DNA from 3 places in the Bradyrhizobium sp. 22 genome. Region 3 is predicted to be linked to each of the others. Evidence: predicted binding sites of a transcription regulator. Region 3 holds the regulator's gene; each other region holds the start of a gene.
What was found. The regulator PhoB, encoded in region 3, activates phosphate uptake and scavenging genes when phosphate is short. The targets are predictions, from matches to a motif close to TGTCATNNANCTGTCAT.
Positions count from the first base shown of each region.

Region 1: a site for PhoB is predicted at 2,169-2,185, ahead of K410_RS0122010 (DUF47 domain-containing protein). Genes of this name have one in related genera too.
Region 2: a site for PhoB is predicted at 3,109-3,125, ahead of phnF (phosphonate metabolism transcriptional regulator PhnF). Genes of this name have one in related genera too.

Region 1 covers NZ_KI519399.1:4,316,417-4,324,318, forward strand. Annotated here, with positions in the region: gene sugE (quaternary ammonium compound efflux SMR transporter SugE) at 98-412, shown strand; gene K410_RS0122005 (inorganic phosphate transporter) at 405-1,412, opposite strand; gene K410_RS0122010 (DUF47 domain-containing protein) at 1,482-2,126, opposite strand; gene K410_RS0122015 (branched-chain amino acid ABC transporter permease) at 2,283-3,251, opposite strand; gene K410_RS0122020 (branched-chain amino acid ABC transporter permease) at 3,253-4,116, opposite strand; gene K410_RS0122025 (ABC transporter substrate-binding protein) at 4,182-5,402, opposite strand; gene K410_RS0122030 (ABC transporter ATP-binding protein) at 5,458-6,204, opposite strand; gene K410_RS0122035 (ABC transporter ATP-binding protein) at 6,197-6,952, opposite strand; gene K410_RS0122040 (hypothetical protein) at 7,291-7,902, shown strand, end outside.
Region 2 covers NZ_KI519400.1:1,536,013-1,543,914, reverse strand. Annotated here, with positions in the region: gene phnE (phosphonate ABC transporter, permease protein PhnE) at 1-10, shown strand, start outside; gene phnE (phosphonate ABC transporter, permease protein PhnE) at 7-852, shown strand; gene K410_RS0132630 (IS110 family RNA-guided transposase) at 1,161-2,132, shown strand; gene phnF (phosphonate metabolism transcriptional regulator PhnF) at 2,346-3,074, opposite strand; gene phnG (phosphonate C-P lyase system protein PhnG) at 3,194-3,658, shown strand; gene phnH (phosphonate C-P lyase system protein PhnH) at 3,663-4,271, shown strand; gene K410_RS0132610 (carbon-phosphorus lyase complex subunit) at 4,275-5,378, shown strand; gene K410_RS0132605 (alpha-D-ribose 1-methylphosphonate 5-phosphate C-P-lyase PhnJ) at 5,375-6,265, shown strand; gene phnK (phosphonate C-P lyase system protein PhnK) at 6,258-7,055, shown strand; gene phnL (phosphonate C-P lyase system protein PhnL) at 7,078-7,776, shown strand; gene K410_RS0132590 (alpha-D-ribose 1-methylphosphonate 5-triphosphate diphosphatase) at 7,803-7,902, shown strand, end outside.
Region 3 covers NZ_KI519400.1:1,767,454-1,775,355, forward strand. Annotated here, with positions in the region: gene K410_RS0133780 (Hsp33 family molecular chaperone) at 1-172, opposite strand, end outside; gene argF (ornithine carbamoyltransferase) at 449-1,384, opposite strand; gene K410_RS0133790 (aspartate aminotransferase family protein) at 1,384-2,592, opposite strand; gene K410_RS0133795 (GcrA family cell cycle regulator) at 3,062-3,571, shown strand; gene phoB (phosphate regulon transcriptional regulator PhoB) at 3,801-4,508, opposite strand; gene phoU (phosphate signaling complex protein PhoU) at 4,532-5,248, opposite strand; gene pstB (phosphate ABC transporter ATP-binding protein PstB) at 5,260-6,081, opposite strand; gene pstA (phosphate ABC transporter permease PstA) at 6,078-6,923, opposite strand; gene pstC (phosphate ABC transporter permease subunit PstC) at 6,928-7,902, opposite strand, start outside.

The DNA of each region.
Region 1 (7,902 bases), on a different contig from region 3:
CCATTCGGCCAGCCCCATATCGCCTTTCGGGAAGGACGGCCTTCCGTTTCTCAGCACCTCAGCCGCGGGGACGACCCTGCCTGAATGGAGGGTCGTCATGGCCTGGAGCATCCTGTTCGTCGCCGGGCTTCTCGAGATCACCTGGGCGATCGGCCTGAAATACACCGAGGGTTTTACCAGGCTTGTTCCGTCCGTCGTCACGCTGGCGGCCATGGCCGGCAGCGTCGTCCTGCTCGGCCTCGCGCTCAAATCGCTGCCGGTGGGAACCGCCTATGCGGTGTGGACCGGGATCGGCGCGGTCGGCACCGCGACGCTGGGCATCGTCCTGTTCGGGGAGCCGGCCACGGCGCTGCGGCTTGCCAGCATCGGCCTGATCGTCGCCGGGATCGTCGGGCTGAAGCTCGTCACTTGACGAAGAGCTGGACCGCCCACCAGGTCAGCGCCGCGACGATGCCCGACGCCGGAATCGTGATCACCCAGGCATAGACGATCGAGCTTGCCACGTTCCAGCGCACCGCCGAGACGCGACGGGCCGCGCCGACGCCGACGATGGCGCCGGTGATGGTGTGCGTGGTCGAGACCGGGACTCCGAGGAAGGTCGCCATGAAAAGGGTCGCCGCGCCGCCCGTCTCGGCGCAGAAGCCCTGCATCGGCGTCAGCTTGGTGATGCGCAGGCCCATGGTGCGGACGATGCGCCAGCCGCCCATCAAGGTGCCCAGCGCCATCGCCGCCTGGCACGACAGCACCACCCAGAACGGCACGGAGAAGTCGCTGCCGAGATGGCCCTGCGAATACAGCAGCACGGCGATGATGCCCATGGTCTTCTGCGCGTCGTTGCCGCCATGGCCGAGCGAATAAAGCGAGGCGGAGGCGAACTGCAGGATGCGGAAGGCGCGATCGACCGCGAATGGCGTCGAGCGCACCGAGGCCCAGGACACGATCGCCACCAGCATCATCGCGAGCAGGAAGCCGACCAGCGGCGACAGCACGATCGCCAGCACCGTCTTGGACAATCCAGTCCACACCGCAGCCGAGATCCCGGCCTTGGCCATACCGCCGCCGACGAGCCCGCCGATCAGCGCGTGCGAGGACGAGGACGGGATGCCGAGCGCCCAGGTCACCAGGTTCCAGACGATGGCGCCGACCAGCGCGGCGAAGATCACCTGGGGATCGACGATCGCGGGATCGATGATGCCGGTGCCAATGGTCTGGGCGACGTGCAGCCCGAACACCATGAAGGCGATGAAGTTGAAGAACGCGGCCCAGAACACCGCGAATTGCGGCCGCAGCACGCGGGTGGAGACGATGGTGGCGATCGAATTGGCGGCGTCGTGCAGGCCGTTCAGGAAGTCGAACAGCAGCGCGACGGCGATCAAGCCGACCAGGATGGGAAGACCCAACGCTGCATCCACGGCAAGGCCCTACTAAAGCTTGCGCATGATCTGAGCGGAAAACCGCTGCACACTTTTCCGGATCATGCGCTACACCTGCTCGATGACGATGCTGTTGATCTCGTTCGCGACGTCGTCGAAACGGTCGGCCACCTTCTCAAGGTGGTCGTAGATCTCGACGCCGACGATGAAGTCCATCGCATTGCCGTCGCGGTGCTTGAGGAACAGCTCCTTCAGCCCGATGTCGTGGAGATCGTCGACGCGGCCCTCCAGCTTGCCCAGCTCTTCCGTGATCGCGGTGAGCATGGCCACGTTCGGGCCGATCGATTGCATCAGCGGCAGTGCACGGCCGACCAGATTGGCGCATTCGATCAGAAGCCCGCCGATCTCACGCATCGGCGGCTCGAAAGTGCGGACCTCGAACAGCATCACGGCCTTGGCGGTCTGCTGCATCTGGTCGATGGCGTCGTCCAGCGAGGTGATCAGGTTCTTGATGTCGCCGCGGTCGAACGGTGTGATGAAGGTGCGGCGCACCGCCGTCAGCACCTCGCGGGTGATGTTGTCGGCGTCGTTCTCGAACTGGTTGACGCGCTGGCAATAGACCGGCGTCTCCTCGCCCCCGTTGAGCATGCCCTGGAGCGCGATCGAGCCCTGGATCACCGTCTGGGCATGTCGGTCGAACAGGTCGAAGAACCGTTCTTCCTTGGGCAGGAAAGCACGAAACCATCGCATCATGGGGAGTGGCTACCGGTTGGAAAATGGCCCGGCCCGAGGGGCCGTCATCGAACTGTCATAAACCATTTTCGCGCCGCGTGCGTGTCATCTCACGCCCGCGGAGCCGGATCATCCACCGCTTTCACGCGGCAAGTAAATTGACCTTAAATCAATTACTTAGAGTGATCTGCGGAAGTAATGCGCGATTTCACCGACGACGCCGCGGCGGAAGGTGAGCACGCAGACCACGAAGATCGCGCCCTGGATCACCGTCACCCATTGGCCGAAACCCGCCAGATATTGCTGCATGGCGATGATGACGAAGGCGCCGACCACGGGGCCGAAGATGGTGCCGAGGCCGCCGACCAGCGTCATCAGCACGACCTCGCCGGACATCGACCAATGGACATCGGTGAGCGAGGCGTTCTGCGCCACGAACACTTTCAGCGCACCGGCAAAACCGGCCAGCGTGCCTGAAAGCACGAAGGCCAGGAACTTGTACTGGTCGGTCCGGTAGCCGAGCGAGATCGCCCGCGGCTCGTTCTCGCGGATCGCCTTCAGCACCTCGCCGAACGGCGAGTTGATGATGCGGAAGATCAGGAGGAAGCCGGCGAGAAACCCGGCCAGCACGACGTAATACAGCACCGTCGGCTTCGACAGATCGAAGATGCCGAACATGTGTCCCTGCGGAATGCCCTGGATGCCGTCCTCACCGTGGGTGAACGGGGCCTGGAGGTAGATGAAGTACAAGAGCTGCGACAGCGCCAGCGTGATCATCGAGAAGTAGATGCCCTGGCGGCGGATCGAGATGTAGCCGGTGATGAGCGAGAGCGCGAACGCCGCGGCGATGCCGACGAGGATGCCGAGCTCGGGCGGCAAGGCCCACACTTTCAGCGCATGCGCGCTGCAATAGCCGGCGGTGCCCAGGAACATCGCGTGGCCGAACGACAGCAGGCCGCCATAGCCGATCAAGAGGTTGAAGGCACAGGCGAGCAGCGCAAAGCACAGCGCCTGCATGACGAAGAACGGGTAGACGCCCGTGAACGGCACCGTCGCGAGCAGCAGCGCCATCACCACGAAAACGATCATCTCGTCGCGCATCGCGCGAGGGGTCACCGGCAGCGTGTCGTCCGTCAGGGTTGTCATATCAGGCCGCCCTTCCCGTCAATCCCGTTGGCTTCACCAAGAGCACCAGCACCATCAGCACGAACACGACGGTGTTGGAGGCCTCGGGGTAGAAATATTTGGTCAGACCCTCGATCACCCCGAGCGCGAAGCCGGTGATGATGGAGCCCATGATCGATCCCATGCCGCCGATCACGACCACTGCGAACACGACGATGATGAGGTCGGCGCCCATCAGCGGCCGCACCTGGTTGATCGGCGCCGAGAGCACGCCGGCGAGCGCGGCGAGGCCCACGCCGAGACCGTAAGTGAGCGTGATCATGCGCGGCACGTTGATGCCGAACGCGCGCACCAGGGTCGGATTTTCAGTGGCGGCGCGCAAATATGCGCCGAGTTGGGTCTTCTCGATCAGGAACCAGGTCGCAAGGCACACGACCAGCGAGAACACGACCACCCAGCCGCGATAGATCGGCAGGAACATGAAGCCGAGATTCATGCCGCCCTTGAGCTGGTCCGGAATGGCGTAAGGCAGGCCGGACGAGCCGAAATAGTTTTGGAACACGCCCTGCACGATCAGCGCGATGCCGAAGGTCAGGAGCAGGCCGTAGAGATGATCGAGCCCGGTCAGCCATTGCAGCATGGTCCGCTCGAGGATCATGCCGAAGATGCCGACGATGATGGGCGCAAGCAGCAGCGCCCACCAATAATTGATGCCGCCGAGGTTCAGCAGGAAATAGGCGACGAAGGCGCCCATCATGTAGAGCGCGCCATGGGCGAAATTGATGATGTTGAGCATGCCGAAGATCACGGCAAGCCCGAGACTGAGCAGCGCGTAGAACGAGCCGTTGATCAGTCCCACCAGTAGCTGAGCGTAAAGAGCCTGCATCGATCAATCTCGTACCCGGTCGCGTTATGCCAATTCATTCTGCCGCGCCCGCGGGCGCGGCCAACTCACTTCTTCACCAGCGGACAGGCGCTTTCCGACAGCGGCCGGAAAGCCTGCTCGCCGGGGGTCGTGCCGATCAGCTTGTAATAGTCCCACGGCCCCTTGGATTCCTCGGGCTTCTTCACCTCGAAGAGATAGGCCGGATGCAGCTTGCGGCCGTCGGCGCGGATCGTGCCCTTGCCGAACAGCGCGTCGTCCGTCGGCATCTCCTTCATCTTGGCGACGACCTTGGCGCCGTCATGCGGATTGCCACCCATGGCCTCCAGCGCCTTGAAATAGTGCAGCAGGCCCGAATAGACGCCGGCCTGCACCATCGAAGGCATCGCCTTGTTCTTCATGCGCTCGGAGAAGCGCTTGGAGAACGCGCGCGTCCCGTCGTTCATGTCCCAATAGAAGGTCTCGGTGAAGTTCAGGCCCTGCGCCACCTTCAGGCCGAGCGCGTGCACGTCGGTGATGAAGAGCAGCAGGCCCGCAAGCTTCTGGCCGCCGGAGACGATGCCGAACTCCGCCGCCTGCTTGATCGTGTTGGTGGTGTCGCCGCCGGCATTCGCCATGCCGATGATCTTGGCTTTGGACGCTTGCGCTTGAAGCAGGAACGACGAGAAGTCGGCGGTATTGAGGGGATGCTTGACGTTGCCGATCACCTTGCCGCCCGATTTCAGCACGACCGCGGCAGTGTCGCGCTCGAGGGCATGGCCGAAGGCGTAGTCCGCGGTCAGGAAGTACCAAGTGTCGCCGCCCGACTTCACCAGCGCCTGCCCCGTGCTGTTGGCCAGCATGTAGGTGTCATAGACCCAGTGGACCGTGTTCGGCGAGCACTGCGCGTTGGTGAGATCCGACGTCGCTGCGCCGGTGTCGATCAGGATGGAATTCTTCTCCTTGACGACATTGTTGACCGCCAGCGCAACGCCGGAGTTGAGGACATCCATGAAGATGTCGACCTTCTCGACGTCGATCCATTGCCGGGCGATCGTGGAGCCGATGTCGGGCTTGTTCTGATGGTCCGCGGAGATCAGGTCGAGCTTCCAGCCCTTGGCCGCGAGGCCGGAATCCTCGATCGCCATCTGCGCGGCGACGGTCGAGCCGGGACCGCCGAGGTCGGCATAGAGTCCCGAATTGTCGGTCAGCACGCCGATCTTGATGTTCTTGTCCTGCGCGACCGCGGCACCTGCCGAACCGAAGGCCAGGGCTGTGCCGAGCAACATTGCCGAAATGCCGTGCTTCATGATCCGCTCCCCAGTATGGCTTTAATAGCTACTCTCGATGGTCCGGCCTGCACAGCTACACGCCGAGATAGGTGTGGAGCTTGTCCATGTTGGCGGCAAGCTCGGCATTGGAAAATCCGTCAATGATCTTGCCATGCTCGACCACGTAATAGCGGTCGGCGACCGTGGAGGCGAAGCGGAAATTCTGCTCGACCAGGAGGATCGTGAAGCCCTCCTTCTTGAGCCGCGCAATGGTGTGGCCGATCTGCTGGATGATGACGGGCGCAAGGCCTTCGGTCGGCTCGTCCAGCATCAGGAAGCTCGCGCCGGTGCGCAGGATGCGCGCGATCGCGAGCATCTGCTGCTCGCCGCCGGACAGCTTGGTGCCCTGGCTGTTGAGCCGCTCCTTCAGGTTCGGAAACAGCTCGAATATCTGTTCGAGCGGCAATCCGCCTTCACGGACCACCGGCGGCAGCATCAAGTTCTCGCGCACGTCGAGACTGGCGAATATGCCCCGCTCTTCCGGGCAGAACGCGATGCCCATGCGCGCGATCTTGTCGGAGCTCGCGCGGATGATCTCCTGGTTGTTGAACTTCACCGAGCCGGTACGCTTGCCGATGATGCCCATGATCGACTTCAGCGTGGTCGTCTTGCCGGCGCCGTTGCGCCCGAGCAGGGTGACGACCTCGCCCGCGTTCACGTCGAAGTTGATCCCGTGCAGGATGTGGGACTCGCCGTACCAGGCTTCGAGGTTGCGGACTTGAAGGATGTTTCCGCCGGTCGCAACCTTGGCCGGAGCCTCGGCCATCGCAGTGTCAGGCATGCCCGGCTCCCAAATATGCTTCCTTGACGCGCTCGTCCTTGGTGAGCTCGCTGTAATGACCTTGCGCGAGCACCTGCCCGCGCGTCAACACGGTGATGATGTCGGAGAGGTTGGCCACGACGCTCAGATTATGCTCGACCATCAGAATGGTATATTTCGCGGAGATGCGCTTGATCAGCGCCGCGATCTTGTCGATGTCCTCGTGGCCCATGCCGGCCATCGGCTCGTCCAGCAGCATCATCTCCGGGTCGAGCGCGAGCGTGGTTGCAATTTCGAGTGCACGCTTGCGGCCATAGGGCATCTCGACCGCGGGCGTGTTGGCAAACTCGCTGAGACCGACATCGTTGAGGAGCTCGCGGGCGCGGTCGTTGAAGCGGTTGAGGACCGATTTGGAGCGCCAGAAATCGAACGAAGAGCCGTGCTGGCGCTGAAGCGCGACACGGACGTTCTCCTGCGCGGTGAGATGCGGAAATACCGCCGATATCTGGAACGAACGAACAAGCCCCAGGCGAGCCACGTCGGCCGGCGCCATCGCGGTGATGTCCTGCCCCTTGTACAGGATTTTTCCGGCAGACGGTTTGAGGAACTTGGTCAGAAGATTGAAGCAGGTCGTCTTGCCGGCCCCATTCGGGCCGATCAACGCGTGAATGCTCCCACGGCGAACCTTGAGCGCAACGTCGCGGACAGCGAAGAAGCCCGCGAACTCCTTGGTCAAGCCTTCCGTTTCGAGAATGAACTCATCGGCCAAACAGATTTCCCCCTGCCCGCGCGCTAGCTGCGTGGCTATCCTTGTTGCTTCGGCTTTCCGGTGGCCTTGGAGCCTGTCCTTATAGCCCATCCGGAACGCCGCCTCCGGGCGCGGAATATGCCGGAGGTGACGGGGGTTAGGCAAGGCGGAAAGCTGAGCAGATCAGGTCTCCGGCTGGGATACAGATGCTCCCTTAGTCGGAGGTGCGTGATGTCGTGCCTGCCCGGCCTCCCGGTTCGCAAGACACCGGTCGTCAAGCCGTCGTTAACGGTCTTTCGTTCCGTGCGCCAGCCTTCATCAATAATTTTCCCGCACATGGGATCGTGCGCGGGTTCTTGATGGTCTGGAATATTGTCTTGGATTTCGCCAGCGCCGCTCCTTCCGTCGTCAAGTCGATCAGGCAGCGTGATCTCCTGAACACGTGGCTGCGACTCTATGCGCGCGAGCAGATCGCGCCGGCGGTCTGGGAGTATCAGCCCGCGCGGCTCGAGGAGGAGCTGTCCGATCTCATCTATTATACGGTGGATACGTCGACGCCGGCGCCGCGCCTGATCATCCAGAGCGAAAACACGCGCATCTCGCGCGCCTATGGACATACCGGCAAGGGCGTTCTGCTCGAGGAGTATCTCGGGCCGCGACTCGCGCCGCTCGTGATGCCGATCTATCTCGAATGCGTGGCGCGCGGGCTGCCGGTCTACAGCGTTGCCGACGTCGACGACATCTATGGGCGCATCGTCGCCTATGAACGGCTGCTGCTGCCTTTCCAGACCGACGGCAAGGTCTGTCACGTCATCGCATCGGTCAAGACCTTCTGCGAGGACGGCGGCTTCGAGATCAAGAATCTGATGCGCGGAAATGACGCGCTGCCGCGTCCGAAACTGCGCGCCCTGATCGATCGTGAGCTCTTCCATCGTGCGCCCGGCCGCATCGCGACGGCCGAACTGGTCGAG
Region 2 (7,902 bases), 230 kb from region 3:
GCGGACGTGACGCCGCACGAGGTCGATCCGCGAGAGCTTCGCGCCCGCTATCCCGACGTGTTCGATCGTCCCGCTTCGGCGCGGCTGGCGATGCCGGCGATGATCGTCGCGGCGTTCGCGATCCTGATTTACGGCCTGGTCGATCTCGACTTCTCGCCGTCGCGCTTCTTCGCCGGCCTCAGTCAGCTCGGCTGGATCACTTTGATGATGATCCCGCCGGATCCCGGTTCCTCGCTGCCGGTCTATCTCAAGGCGCTCGGCGAGACGCTGTCGATCGCGCTGCTCGGCACCACGCTGGCCGCCGTGTTCGCGCTTCCCGTCAGCCTGCTCGCAGCGCGCAACGTGGTGCCGTCGAGCATCCTGCGCTTCCCGGTTCGCCGCGTGCTGGATTCGATCCGCGGCGTCGACACCCTGATCTGGGCGCTGGTGTGGATCAATGTCGTGGGCCTCGGGCCGTTTGCCGGGGTGCTGGCGATCGCCGTGTCGGATTTCGGTGCGTTCGGCAAATTGTTCTCGGAGGCGATCGAGGGCGCCGATCAGAAGCAGGTCGAGGGCATCCGCGCCTCCGGCGGCAGTGCCCTGCACGAGATCCGCTTCGGCCTGATGCCGCAGGTGCTGCCCGTCATCGCCGGCCAGGTGCTATACTACATCGAGTCCAACACCCGCTCGGCGACCATCATCGGCATCGTCGGCGCCGGCGGCATCGGCCTGCAACTCGCCGAGCAGATCCGCGTGCTCGAATGGCAGAGGGTGTCGTTCCTGATCCTGATGATCCTGGTCGCGGTCGCCGCGATCGATTTCATCTCGGGCAAGCTGCGCTTTGCGATCATTGGACGACGGGCGGTGGCGTGAGCACAGGTGCTGTAGGGTGGGCAAAGGCGCGTCAGCGCCGTGCCCACGGATTTTCTCCGACATGATCAAGGTCGTGGGCACGCTTCGCTTTGCCCACCTTTGTATCAGCGCGCCGGCTTATAATGGGGCGTTCCGTGAGGAATGGCCCAGCCCGGGTGGCCGCCCGAGCTGGGTCGCCGTTCGATCGGATCGATGCCCACCGAAGCCTTGAGGGCTGTCAGACGTAGCAAGATCGCGATCGGCACTTCATCGGGACCCGGATGGTTGAACGAACTTCAGGTTCGCGTAACAAGGGAGGGTCGACGAAGATGGCCAAGCGTATCACGATGTGTGCCGGGATCGATACCGGCAAACGTAAGCTCGATGTTGCACTTGATGGTGGTTCGGAGCGGTTTCAGGCCGACAACACGCCGGATGGCCATAAAGTGTTGGTGGAATGGCTGCGGCAGCACAAGATCAAGCGGGTTGGGATCGAGGCGAGTGGCGGCTATGAGCAAGCTGTCGTCGCCGAACTGCGGCGGCAGCGGTTTGTGGTCGTCGTGTTTCAGCCGGCCCAGGTGCGCGCTTATGGCGTGTTCCAGCTGCAGCGAGCCAAGAATGACAAGATCGATGCCGCGCTGATTGCAGCCTGTACCGCCGCGGTCAAGAAGATCCACGCAGCTCCGGATCCCCGGTTGCAGCCCTTTGCCGAGCATCTGACGATGATCGACCAGATCACGGAGGACATTGCTCGGTTGAAGAACCGGATCGAGAGCTGCCGCAATATGCGGCTCCAGAAGCTGTGGAAGGAAGATATCGCCCGCCTGGCCAAGCGCGAGAGGGTCGAACTGAAGGCACTGGCCGCCGCAATCCGTGAGCATCGCGATCTTGCCAAGCGGCTCGCCTTGATCAACAGCATCGACGGTATTGGGCTGAAGACCGCCATGGTCATTCTGGTGCGGATGCCTGAGATCGGTCAGATCACGCGCGAACAAGCGGCCGCGCTGGCTGGCATTGCCCCTTACGACGACGACAGCGGCGATCGCTCCGGCGCTCGTCAGATCGCCGGCGGGCGTGACCGACTGCGACGTGCGCTCTTTGCTGCCGCGTTTCCCGCCTCATTCCGCTGGAATCCGCAGCTGATCGCGTTCTACGGAAGGCTGACCCGAGCCGGCAAGGAGCACAAACGCGCCTTGATCGCGTGTGCCAGAAAGCTGCTGATCTTCGCCAATACAGTCGTCGCTCGCGGCACGCCCTGGCAGAAAAAATTGCCTGAAGTCGCCGGCATACCAGCCACTTGATCGCGTTTCTTTGTTCGGCCGAAGCACCGTTTCTTCGTCCCGACCTGCCCTCACAAAGACGCCGCGCGCCGCGGCCGTCAAGGCTGGCCGTCGCGCCGGCCTCACCCCTGCCCCACTGCCGCCAGGCCACGCCTTGACGGCCGCAAGCACGGCGTCATGCTCACCGGCAAGCGGGCGCCGTTTAATGGTTGCTACGGCGCCATATTCGCGGAGCTACGACTCCACCAGAAACTCCACCCGCTCCGCCGCGAAGCGCGAATGCTTGGTCATCAGCGGCTTGCCGTGGAGATCGTGGTCGGTGGCGTCGACCACGAGGATCGGGCGTCCCAGCGCGAGATCCAGCCGCGCCGCGTCGGTGGCGTCCACGATGCCGGCGGTGATCCGGGTCGCGCCGCGGCGATAGTCGCGCACGCCGTAATGGGCGAGCAGCTTCGTCATCGAGCGCGTCGCCGCGAACACGGCGCCCGCATTCGGGAACAGCTCGGCCGACAGCCAGGTGGTGGAGACGCAGATCGGGGTGCGGTCGGCGAGGCGGATCGCTTCGATCCGCATCAAAGGCGCGCCGGTCTTCAGTCCCAGCTCCCGCGCGAGCTCGCGCGTCGCGATATCGTCGGTCGCCTCGATCAGCCGCCCATGGGGTTCGCGGCCGCCCGCGCCGACGATCTCGGAGAAGCGCGTGCGCGAGCGCAGGGGATAGGCGAGCTTCTGCGCTTCGACATAGGTGCCGCTGCCGCGCTCGGCGCGCACCAGGCCGCGCTCGGCGAGGGCGGCCAGCGCGCGCCGCACGGTGTGGCGGTTGACGCGATAGGTTTCGGCGATCTCCATCTCGCCCGGCAATTTGTCGCCGGCCGCGAAGCGGCCATCGGCGATGCCGCGCTCGATGCCGTCGGCAACGAGGCGCCACAGCGCGACGCCGGACGACGCAGTGTCTTGCATGCTCATATCGCCGGTCAGCCTAGCCCAGAAATCACGCACTTGTCACGAAACAGTCATGGCGCTCTCGTATGAAGTTGTCTATTATCATAGACAACTTCGATGCGGCAAGCTCCGTCAAAGGTTCGGTGAATCGGGTGACCCAGCACAACAACCAGCAAGCCCAGCGCAAGGCCGCGATGGCCGTGCTGGCGCACGCGGAGGCGGGCGAGATCGCCGCCCGCCTCCGCGACTTACGCATCCCTGACCATCAGGATCTGCGCGCGCCGGAAAATGGCCTCGTCATGCTGCGCGGCCGGGTCGGCGGCGACGGCGCACCCTTCAATCTCGGCGAGGCCACCGTGTCGCGCGCAGCCGTGAAGCTCGCGAGCGGCGAGGTCGGTTTCGGCTACACGCTCGGGCGTGACGGCGAGAAGGCGCGGCTGATCGCGCTGTGCGATGCGCTGGTGCAGTCCCGCGACTTCGGCGGCGCCGTGGAGCGGGATGTAATCGCGCCGTTGCGCGAGCAGCTTATGATTCGCCGCAAGCAGGCGGCGGCGGAGACCGCCGCCACGAAGGTTGATTTCTACACCATGGTGCGCGGTGAGGGGTGAGATCATGACCACGATTGCCGAATTGCCGCCGGGTTTCGCCGACAAGGTGCTGTCGGCGCAATCGACCTTTCGCTCGGTGATGGACGCGATGGCGCGGCCTGGCTCGGTCCATCGCATCGTGCCGATGGCGGGGGCGCCTGATACGATGATGCGCGGCACCGCCGCGATCGCGCTGACGCTGTTCGACCACGACACGCCGCTCTGGCTCGACGCGCGGATGGCGGCGAGCCCGGACGCGGCGAAATGGCTGAAATTCCACACCGGCGCGCCTTTGGTGCAGGATAGCTCGGTCGCGAGCTTCGCGCTGATCGGTGACGGCGCCGCACTTCCGCCGCTCGAACGCTTCGCGCTCGGGACCAGCGAATATCCGGATCGCTCCACCACGATCATCCTCCAGGTGGAGAGCCTCAACGCAGGCCGCAGCTTCGAGCTGCGCGGTCCCGGCATCGACGGCGCCGCGAGGCTCGAGGCGTCGATCAAGCCGTTCGATCTGTTCGAGCGCCTGCAGGTCAACGAGGCGTTGTTTCCGCGCGGCATCGATGTCGTGCTGGTCGCCGATGACGCCGTGGTCGCGATTCCCCGCACCACGCGCGTCGTGAGCAAGGGAAGCTGAAGCATGTATGTCGCAGTCAAAGGCGGCGAACGCGCCATCGACAACGCCCATCGCCTGCTCGCTCACAAGCGGCGCGGCGACCAAAGCGTTCCGGAGGTCACGCTCGACCAGATCTCGGAGCAGCTCGGCCTCGCCGTCGACCGCGTCATGAGCGAAGGCTCGCTCTACGATCGCGAGCTCGCGGCGCTGGCAATCAAGCAGGCGCGCGGCGATCTGATCGAGGCGATCTTTTTGGTTCGCGCCTTCCGCGCCACGCTGCCGCGTTTCGGCGCCAGCGAGCCGGTCGACACTGGTGCGATGCGGGTGCAGCGGCGGGTGTCCTCGACCTTCAAGGATATTCCCGCCGGCCAGATCCTCGGCCCCACCTTCGACTACACGCACCGCCTGCTCGATCCCTCGCTCGCGCAGGGATTTGCGCCGGAGACGCCGGCCACCGCCGATGCCTCCACCGCCCCGACGCCGCGCGTGACGGACATTCTCGGCCGCGACGGCTTGATCGAATCCTCGCCGCAGGCGGGGGAGGGCGCCGGCGTCGGCGATCTCACCCGCGAGCCGCTGAATTTTCCGGCGGACCGCGACCTGCGGCTGCAGAATCTGGCGCGCGGCGACGAAGGATTCCTGCTGGCGATGGGCTATTCCACCCAGCGCGGCTACGGCCGCAACCATCCCTTCGCCGGCGAGATTCGCTTCGGCGAGGTCGAGGTCGAGTTCTTCGCGGAAGACGCCGGCTTTGCCGTGCCGCTCGGCGCCATCGAGCTCACCGAGTGCCAGATGGTCAACCAGTTCAAGGGCTCCGCGACCGAGGCGCCGTGCTTCACCCGCGGCTATGGCCTCGCCTTCGGCCAGAGCGAGCGCAAGACCATGTCGATGGCGCTGGTCGATCGCGCGCTGCGCGCCCGCGAGCTCGGCGAGGAGGTGCGTGCCCCCGCGCAGGACGAAGAGTTCGTGATGTCGCATTCGGACAACGTCCAGGCGACAGGCTTCGTCGAGCACCTGAAGCTGCCGCATTATGTCGACTTCCAGTCCGAACTCGGCCTGCTGCGCAAGCTGCGGAAGGAGTTCGCGGAGGTACAAACGCCCGATGCCATGAAGGAGGCCGCGGAATGAACGCGCCGGCCTATAATTTCGCCTATCTCGACGAGCAGACCAAGCGGATGATCCGCCGCGCCATCCTCAAGGCGATCGCGATCCCCGGCTATCAGGTGCCGTTCGCCAGCCGCGAGATGCCGATGCCCTATGGCTGGGGCACCGGCGGCGTGCAGGTGACTGCCGCGATCCTGGGGCCTTCCGACGTGCTCAAGGTGATCGACCAAGGCTCCGACGACACCACCAACGCGATCTCGATCCGGAAATTCTTCGCCAAGACCGCGGGCGTCGCCACCACCACGGCGACGGAGGAGGCGACCGTGATCCAGACCCGTCACCGCATTCCCGAGGCGGCGCTGAGCGAGAACCAGGTGCTGGTCTATCAGGTGCCGATCCCGGAGCCGCTGCGCTTTCTCGAGCCGCGCGAGACCGAGACGCGGCGCATGCACGCGCTCGCCGAATACGGCCTGATGCATGTGAAGCTCTATGAGGACATCGCCCGGTTCGGCCACATCGCCACCGCCTACGCCTATCCGGTGAAGGTGAACGCGCGCTACGTGATGGATCCGTCGCCGACGCCGAAATTCGACAATCCCAAGATGGACAATTGCCCCGCGCTGCAATTGTTCGGGGCCGGCCGCGAGAAGCGCATCTACGCCATCCCGCCCTACACGCAGGTGGTGTCGCTCGATTTCGAGGATCACCCGTTCGAGCCCTACCGCTTCAACGCGCCCTGCGCGCTGTGCGGCGCGGAGAATTCCTACCTCGACGAGATCGTCACCGACGACAAGGGCAGCCGCATGTTCGTCTGCTCCGACACCGATTATTGCGAAGGCCGTCAGGCCGCCGGCCATCACGGCAGCGAAAGTGCCGCGCCGTACAAGGAGAAGGCGAGCTCACATGGCTGATCACGATCTGCTTGAGAACGACGAGCCGCTGCTGGTTGCGACCTCCCTCAGCAAATCCTTCGGTCGCATCGCCGCGTGCCGCGACGTCTCGTTCGCGCTCTATCCCGGCGAGGTGCTGGCGATCGTCGGCGAATCCGGCTCCGGCAAGTCGACGCTGCTCCAGCTGCTGTCGGGCCAGCTGGCGGCCAGCGGCGGCCACGTCTCCTACCGGATGCGCGACGGCATCACCCGCGATCTCGCCACGCTGGGCGAGGCCGAGCGGCGCTTCCTGTTCCGCACCGATTGGGGCTTCGTGCACCAGGATCCCGCGCAGGGCCTGCGCATGGCGGTCTCAGCCGGCGCCAATGTCGGCGAGCGACTGATGGCGGTGGGCTGGAACCATTACGGCCGCATCCGCGAGACCGCGTCAGACTGGCTCACCCGGGTCGAGATCGACATCGCACGTATCGACGATGCGCCGCGCACCTATTCCGGCGGCATGCGCCAGCGGCTGCAGATCGCGCGCAACCTCGTCACCGAGCCGCGGCTGGTGTTCATGGACGAGCCGACCGGCGGCCTCGACGTCTCGGTGCAGGCGCGCCTGCTCGATCTCCTGCGCAGCCTCGTCGCCGAGCTGCATCTTGCCGTCATCATCGTCACCCACGATCTCGCGGTCGCGCGCCTGTTGTCCCACCGGGTGATGGTGATGAAGGGCGGCAGGGTCATCGAGACCGGTCTCACCGATCAGGTTCTCGACGATCCGCGCGAGCCCTATACGCAACTCCTCGTCTCCTCGATCCTGCCGCCATGAGTCTCTCGATAAGGGTTTTGCAATGACCGCCATGATCGACGTCGCCGACGCCAACAAGACCTTCACGATGCACCTGCAGGGCGGCATCGAGCTGCCGGTCGTGCGCGGCGTGACCTTTCAGGTCAATCCGGGCGAGTGCGTGGTGCTGTCGGGTCCGTCGGGCGCCGGCAAGTCGTCGATTCTCAAGATGATCTTCGGCAATTACCGCTGCGATTCCGGCCGGATCGGCATCCGCCATCGCGGCGCGTTGATCGATCTCGCCAGCGCCGAGCCGCGGCAGGTGCTCAACGTCCGCCGCGCCACCATCGGCTATGTCAGCCAGTTCCTGCGGGCGGTGCCGCGCGTTGCCACAATCGACGTCGTCGCCGAGCCGCTGATCGTGAACGGCGCGGCTCGTGCCGACGCACAGGCCCGTGCCGGCGAACTGCTGCATCGCCTCAACATCCCCGAGCGGCTGTGGCGGCTGCCGCCCGCGACCTTCTCCGGCGGCGAGCAGCAGCGCGTCAACATCGCGCGCGGCTTCATCTCGGACCTGCCGATCCTGCTGCTCGACGAGCCGACCGCCTCACTCGATGCCGCCAACCGCACTGTGATGGTCGAGCTGATTGCCGAGAAGAAGCGCCAGGGCGTCGCCATGGTTGCCATTGTCCATGACGACGAAATCCGGCATCTGATTGCCGACCGCATCGTCGACGTCACCAGCTTTGCCGCCGCGGCCTGAGGGACGTGGAATTGAAGGATCTGGAAATGAACGCCAAGCCGAAGGACATTGTGATCGCCAACGCCAGGATCGTGCTGGCCGACCGGGTGATCGAGCAGGGCTGGCTCGCTCTCGCCGATGGCCGCA
Region 3 (7,902 bases):
AATCGTGCTTGGTCAGGATGTCGTCGAGCGCCGGGCCAAGCCGCACCAGGCGCCCGCGCACGTCGAGCGCATCGACCTCGTAGGGCAGCACGGCGTCATCGATCGGAACTGCGGATGGCGCGCGAACCGGGCCTTCGGACCCGGTCTTCATGTCAGGAGATTGGGAAACCATGGCGCTCTATCTGGGGTCGGAGGTGGGAAATGGAAGGGGCGCGTTCCCGATGCGATGAGGGTGCACAACGCTACAGCAAACCCGGTGTCGTCCCGGGGCGCGCAGCGCGCGAGCCCGGGACCCATAACCACGTCATCCTGCGAGGTGGCAACTCCCAGTCCTCGCCAAACCACGGCCTGTGGTTATGTCCCGGATCGGCGCGCCGCTGTGCGGCGCTTGTCCGGGACGACAATGGTGGATGCGGCGGCCACCGCAGCCACTGCTTTTTCGCCCGGGCTACTTCACCGCGTCGAAGCACCAGGCCAAGATGCCCTTCTGCGCGTGCAGGCGGTTTTCGGCCTCGTCGAACACGACCGATTGCGGGCCGTCGATCACCTCGTCGGTGACCTCCTCGCCGCGATGGGCGGGCAGGCAATGCATGAACAGCGCGTCTCGCTTGGCGAGCGACATCAGCTTGCCGTTGACCTGGTAGGGCTTGAGCACGTTGTGGCGATGCTCGCCTTCCTTGTCGCCCATCGACACCCAGGTGTCGGTGACGACGCAATCGGCGCCGCGCACGGCGGCTTCCGGATCGGTGCCGAGCACGATCGGCGCGCCGGTCGCCTTGATCCAGTCGCGCATCGCCTTTTTCGGCGCGAGCTCCGGAGGGGTGGCGACGTTGAGCTGGAACTTGAAGCGCTCGGCGGCGTGCGCCCAGGACGCCAGAACGTTGTTGTCGTCACCGGTCCAGGCCACCGTCTTGCCCTCGATCGGGCCGCGATGCTCCTCAAAGGTCATGAGGTCGGCCATCACCTGGCAGGGATGCGAGCGCCGCGTCAGGCCGTTGATGACGGGCACGGTGGCGTTGGCCGCAAGCTCCAGCAACGCATCGTGATTGAGGATGCGGATCATGATGGCGTCGACATAGCGCGACAGCACGCGCGCGGTGTCGGCGATGGTCTCGCCGCGGCCGAGCTGCATCTCGGCACCGGTGAGCATGATCGCCTCGCCGCCGAGCTGGCGCATGCCGACGTCGAACGACACCCGGGTCCGCGTCGAGGGTCGCTCGAAGATCATCGCCAGCGTCTTGCCCTCGAGCGGCCGGACCGGCTGATGCGCCTTCTGCTTCGCCTTCATCGCGCTCGACGCGGCGAGCATGCGCTTGAGCTCCGACAGCGGGAGCTCGTTGATGTCGAGGAAGTGCTTCGGCGTCTTGGTCGGCGACTTGCTCATCAGCTTGCCGCCCGCTTGCTCTGGCCGGCCGACAATGCGGCGCAGGCACGCTCCAGCCGTCCGACGCTGTCCTCGATCTCGGCTTCGGTGACGATCAAGGGCGGCAGGAAGCGCACGACATTGTCGCCGGCCCCGACGGTCAGGAGCTTTTCGTCGCGCAAGGTGGCGACCAGGTCACCCGAGGGCACGACGGCCTTGATGCCGATCAGGAGGCCCTCGCCGCGCACCTCGCTGACGATGTCGGGGTGACGGTCGATCACGGAGGCGAGCTTCTGCTTGAGCAGCAGCGACATCTTCTGCACGTGGTCGAAGAAGCCGGGCTTGAGCATGACGTCGAGCACGGCGTTGGCTGCGGAGATCGCCAGCGGATTGCCGCCGAAGGTCGAGCCGTGCGAGCCGGGCCCCATGCCGGCCGCCGCGTCCGCGGTCGCCAGCACGGCGCCGATCGGGAAGCCGCCGCCGAGCGCCTTCGCCAGCGACATCACGTCGGGCGTGACGCCGGTGCGCCGATACGCGAACAGATCGCCGGCACGGCCCATGCCGGTCTGCACCTCGTCGAAGGCGAGCAGCAGGCCCTTCTCGTCGCAAAGCTGGCGCAACGCCTTGAGGAAAGCGGGCGGTGCCGAACGCACGCCGCCCTCGCCCTGGATCGGCTCGATCAGGATACCGGCGGTGTCGGGGCCGATCGCCTTCTTGACGGCTTCGAGGTCGCCATGCGGCACCTGGTCGAAGCCATCCATCGGCGGACCGAACCCTTCGAGATATTTTGCCGATCCGGTCGCAGCGAGCGTCGCCAGCGTGCGGCCGTGGAAGGCGCCTTCGAACGTGATGATGCGGTAACGCTCCGGGTGCCCCTTGGAGAAGTGATGATGGCGCACCAGCTTGATCACGCCCTCCAGCGCCTCGGCGCCGGAATTGCAGAAGAACACCAGGTCGGCAAAACTCTCGTGGCACAGGCGCGCGGCGAGCTTCTCGCCGTCCGGGCTCTGGAACAGGTTCGACATGTGCCACAGCTTCGTCGCCTGCTCCTGCAACGCCTCGATCAAATGCGGGTGGCAATGGCCGAGCGCATTGACGGCGACGCCCGAGGTGAAATCGAGATAGCGATCGCCATTGGTCGCGATCAGCCAGCAGCCTTCGCCGCGCTCGAAACCGAGGTTGGCCCTGGCGAAAACGGGGAGCAAATGCGGGGCTGCGCTGTTAGTCATGACGGCCACATGATGTTGCGGACGGTGTGAGGCGTGCATTGCGCAACGCACCATCCACCGGCCCGGAAAACGAAACGTGCCGCCTTTTAAGGGCGGCACGCACAACTATCTTAGGCCTGGTGAAACGGGTGTCAATGCCGCCCGAAAGCCCCAGGAAACGGTGGTGAAACGGTGATTCCGTAGTCTTGCGGTGGCGATTTTGCGGGTTTTTCACCACGGAACATGTGGAAGCGAGTCGGCGGACTCTTGCGCGCGAGTCACGCCATATTGTAGCGTTTGGCTTGTCAGATACGACATCTCGTGCGGCAGTTCTGATCCCAAGAGTCCTCATGTACCGGCGTAAACGTTCGGGCGTCAGTTGCGCGCCCGGCGAGCCCTAAGGGATTCGAGCGGCACGGGTTTTTCGAGGCTTAGGCATTCGCCGCACGGACCGCCAGGATGGCAACCGCGCGGCGAGGGAAAGGGTGCAATGACGGTTTTGACCTGGTCCGACGATCGCGTCGAGCAGCTGAAAAAGCTCTGGGAGGCCGGATTGTCGGCCAGCCAGATCGCAGCAGAGCTCGGCAATGTGACCCGCAATGCCGTGATCGGCAAAGTGCACAGGCTCGGCCTGTCCGGCCGCGCCAAGAGCCCTTCGTCGGCCGCGCCCCGGCCGCGCAAGGCGCGTCCCGCCCAGCACATGATGCGGGTGAGCCGCCCGATCGCGCGCGGCAACACCGCGCTGGCGCAGGCCTTCGAGGTCGAGGTCGAGGCCGAACCCGTCACCTACGACAACGTGGTGCCGATGAGCCAGCGGCTGTCGCTGCTCGAATTGAACGAGGCGACCTGCCACTGGCCGGTCGGCGATCCCTCGAGCCCGGATTTCTTCTTCTGCGGCGGCAAGGCGCTGTCCGGCCTGCCCTATTGCGCCCAGCACTCGCGCGTGGCGTATCAGCCGGCGGCGGATCGCCGCCGCGCGGCACCGAAGCCGACGCGCTGAGCGAGATTTAGCTGATCGTAAAGACGGCAGCCGTCACACGACGGCGCCTCAACCAACTCGGTGTCATCCCCGCGAACGCGGGGATCCATAACCACAGGGCGCAATTGTTGCGCGAGATGGTGACTTCGAGTCTTCGCCAAACCACGTCCTATGATTATGGGTCCCGGGCTCGCGCTGCGCGCGCCCCGGGATGACGGCCGAGCTCGCCAAACCAGCTCTCGCTGGAGCTTTACGTCTGCTCCGCCTTGGCGAAGCGATCGTCCAGCGCGTAGCCGGCGCCGCGGACGGTGCGGATCGGATCCTGCTCGCGGCCGAGATTAAGCAGCTTGCGCAGGCGGCCGATATGGACGTCGACGGTGCGCTCGTCGATGTAGATGTCGCGGCCCCAGACGCTGTCGAGCAGCTGCTCGCGCGAGAACACGCGGCCGGGATGCTCCAGGAAAAACTCCAGCAGGCGATATTCGGTCGGGCCGAGATCGATCGGGCGGCCGGAGCGCGCGACGCGGCGCTTGTCGCGATCGAGCTCGATGTCGCCATAGGCCAGCACGGTCGCGAGCCGCTCCGGACTGGCGCGCCTGAGCAGGCCTTTCACGCGCGCGAGCAGCTCCGGCACAGAGAACGGCTTGACGATGTAATCGTCGGCGCCGGTCGCAAGGCCGCGCACGCGCTCGCTCTCCTCGCCGCGCGCGGTCAGCATGATGATCGGCAGCTGCTTGGTCTCGGGCCGGGTGCGGAGGCGCCGGCACAGCTCGATGCCGGAGAGGCCCGGCAGCATCCAGTCGAGCACGATCAGATCGGGAATGTGTTCCTTGAGGCGGGTGTCGGCGTCGTCGCCGCGCATCACCGTCTCGACGTCATAGCCGTCGCCTTCGAGGTTGTAACGCAGAAGCTCAGTGAGAGCTTCCTCGTCCTCAACCACCATAATGCGTGCGCCCATGTTGTCGTCGCTCCTTGAGGTCTTCAGGTATTCGGGATCGTCGTGGCGAAATTGGTCATGTCGCCCTTCGGCCGCTTGTCGGTGATCGCCTGGCCCTCGATCATGTAGAACACGGTCTCGGCGATGTTGGTGGCGTGGTCGCCGATGCGCTCGATGTTCTTGGCGCAGAACATCAAGTGGATGCAGAACGAGATGTTGCGCGGATCCTCCATCATGTAGGTCAGGAGCTCGCGGAACAGCGAGGTGCAGATCGCGTCGACCTCCTCGTCGCCCTTCCACACCGCCATCGCCGCCGGCAGATCGTGCGCGGCATAGGCATCGAGCACGCTCTTGACCTGCTGCTGCACCAGGTCGGTCATGTGCTCCAGGCCGCGGAACAGCTTGAGCGGATGGAAGTCGGTCTCCAGCGCGGCGACGCGCTTGCCCATGTTCTTGGCGAGGTCGCCGATGCGCTCGAGGTCGGTCGCAACGCGCATGGCGCCGACGATCTCGCGCAGGTCCACCGCCATCGGCTGGCGGCGGGCGATGGTGAGCACGGCGCGTTCCTCGATGCGCTTCTGCAGCGCGTCGAGATCGGCGTCGATGGCGACGACGCGCTGGCCGAGCGCGACGTCGCGGCGGATCAGCGCATCGACGGAATCGACGATCATGCGCTCGGCGATGCCGCCCATCTCGGCGACCAGGCGCGTGAGCTCCTGGAGGTCGGTGTCGAAGGCCTTTGCGGTATGTTCAGTACCCATGTTGCGTCTCCTCAGCCGAACCGGCCGGTGATGTAGTCCTGCGTCCGCCGGTCGGTCGGCGACGTGAAGATCTTGCTGGTGTCGTCGAACTCGATCAGCTCGCCGAGATACATGAAGGCGGTCTTGTCGGAGACGCGCGCCGCCTGCTGCATGTTGTGGGTGACGATCGCGATCGTGTAATTCTCGGACAGCTCCTGGATCAGCTCCTCGACCTTGGCGGTCGAGATCGGGTCGAGCGCCGAGCACGGCTCGTCGAACAGGATCACCTCGGGCCGAACCGCGACGGTGCGGGCGATGCAGAGGCGCTGCTGCTGGCCGCCGGAGAGCGACAGGCCGGAGGCGTTGAGCTTGTCCTTGACCTCGTTCCACAGCGCGCCGCCGCGCAGCGCCTTCTCGACGCGGTCGTCCATCTCGGACTTCGAGATCTTCTCGTAGAGGCGGATGCCGAAGGCGATGTTCTCGTAGATCGTCATCGGGAACGGGGTCGGCTTCTGGAACACCATGCCGACCCGGGCGCGCAGCAGGTTGAGGTCGAGCTTGGGGTCGAGAATGTTGGTGTGGTCGAGCAGCAGCTGGCCGGTGGCGCGCTGGCCCGGATAGAGGTCGTACATCCGGTTGAAGATGCGCAGCAGGGTCGACTTGCCGCAGCCGGACGGGCCGATGAAGGCGGTGACGCGGTTAGTGCCGAGCGCCAGATTGATGTTCTTCAGCGCATGGTGCTCACCGTAGTAGAAGTTGAGGTTGCGCGCGGTGACCTTGGCAGGCGCCTCGGGCAGCGGCTGCGAGCCGGGGTGAACGGTCGGCGCGCTGACGGAAACAGACATTTCACTCATTTTGCAGTCCTCTCGGCACCAAGGATGCGGGCGCCAATGTTCAGGGCAAGCACGGTCAGGGTGATCAGCAGCGCGCCGCTCCAGGCGAGCTGCTTCCAATAGGCATAGGGGCTCTGCACGAAGTTGTTGATGGTGACCGGCAGGTTGGCCATCGTCTTGTCGAGGCCGAGGCTGAAGAACTGGTTGGACAGCGCGGTGAACAGCAGCGGCGCGGTCTCGCCGGCGACGCGCGCCGTGGCGAGCAGCACGCCGGTGATGAGGCCGGAGCGCGCGGCGCGATAGGCGATCCGCTTGATCACCAGCGAGCGCGGCAGGCCCAGCGCGCTGGCGGCTTCGCGCAGCGGGTTCGGCACCAGCAGCAGCATGTCCTCCGTGGTGCGCACCACGACCGGGATCACGATCACGGCGAGCGCCAGCGCACCCGCGATCGCCGAGAAGCCCCGCATCGGCACCACCACCGCGCCGTAGATGAACAGGCCGATGATGATCGAGGGCGCCGACAGCAGGATGTCGTTGATGAAGCGGATCACCGAGGTCAGCTTGTCGTTGCGGCCGTACTCGGCAAGATAGGTGCCGGCGAACAGGCCGAGCGGCGCGCCGATGCCGACGCCGATCACGGTCATGATGACCGAGCCGACGATGGCGTTGCGCAGGCCGCCCTCGGTCGAGCCCGGCGGCGGCGTGTCCGCGGTGAAGATCTGCACGTTGAGGCCGCTGAGGCCGTTGTAGAGCAGCGTGACCAGGATCAGCGCGAGCCAGGTGACGCCGAAGGCGGCGGCGGCGATGCAGAGGCCGCGGATGACGACGTCCCAGCGGCGGCGGCGTGCATAGATCGGATTCATGGCTTCACTTCCCCGCCTTGGTTTCCAGGCGCATCAGCATCAGCCGCGCGGCCGCGAGCACGAAGAACGTCAGCACGAACAGCAGCAGGCCGAGCAGGATCAGGCCGGACTGGTGCAGGCCGTCGCTCTCGGCGAACTCGGATGCGATCGCCGCCGAGATCGTCGTGCCCGGCGCGAAGATCGAGGAGGAGATGCGGAACGAATTGCCGATGATGAAGGTCACCGCCATGGTCTCGCCGAGCGCGCGGCCCAGCGCCAGCATGACGCCGCCGATGATGCCGACGCGGGTGTAGGGGATCACCACGCTGCGGACGACCTCCCAGGTGGTGCAGCCGACGCCGTAGGCGGCTTCCTTCAGGACCGGCGGCACCGTCTTGAACACGTCGACCGAGATCGAGGTGATGAAGGGCAGCACCATGATGGCGAGGATCAGCGCGGCGTTGAACAGGCTGAGATAGGACGGGGGACCCGCGAAGATCGCGCCCAGCACCGGGACGCCGTCGAACACCCTGATCATGAACGGCTGGAAGGTGTTGGCCAGGAACGGGCCCAGCACAAAGAAGCCCCACATGCCGTAGATGATCGAGGGAATTCCGGCGAGCAGCTCGATCGCCATGCCGATCGGGCGGCGCAACCATTGCGGACAGAGCTCGGTGAGGAAGATCGCAATGCCGAGACCGACCGGAATGGCGATCAGCATGGCGATGAAGGAGGTGACGAGCGTGCCGTACATCGGCCCGAGCGCGCCGAGCACGGGCGGATCGGCCGACGGCGCCCAGCGCTGCGTCCACAGGAAGGAGAGGCCGTATTCCTTGATCGCCGGGAACGCGCCGATGACAAGCGACATGATGATGCCGCCGAGAATGAGCAGCACCGAGATCGCGGAGAGCCGCGTGATCCAGTAGAAGGTGACGTCGCCGAGCTTGAACGCGCCCAAGGCCTTGGCACGGTCATACGGTCCGGCATCGTCGATTACATC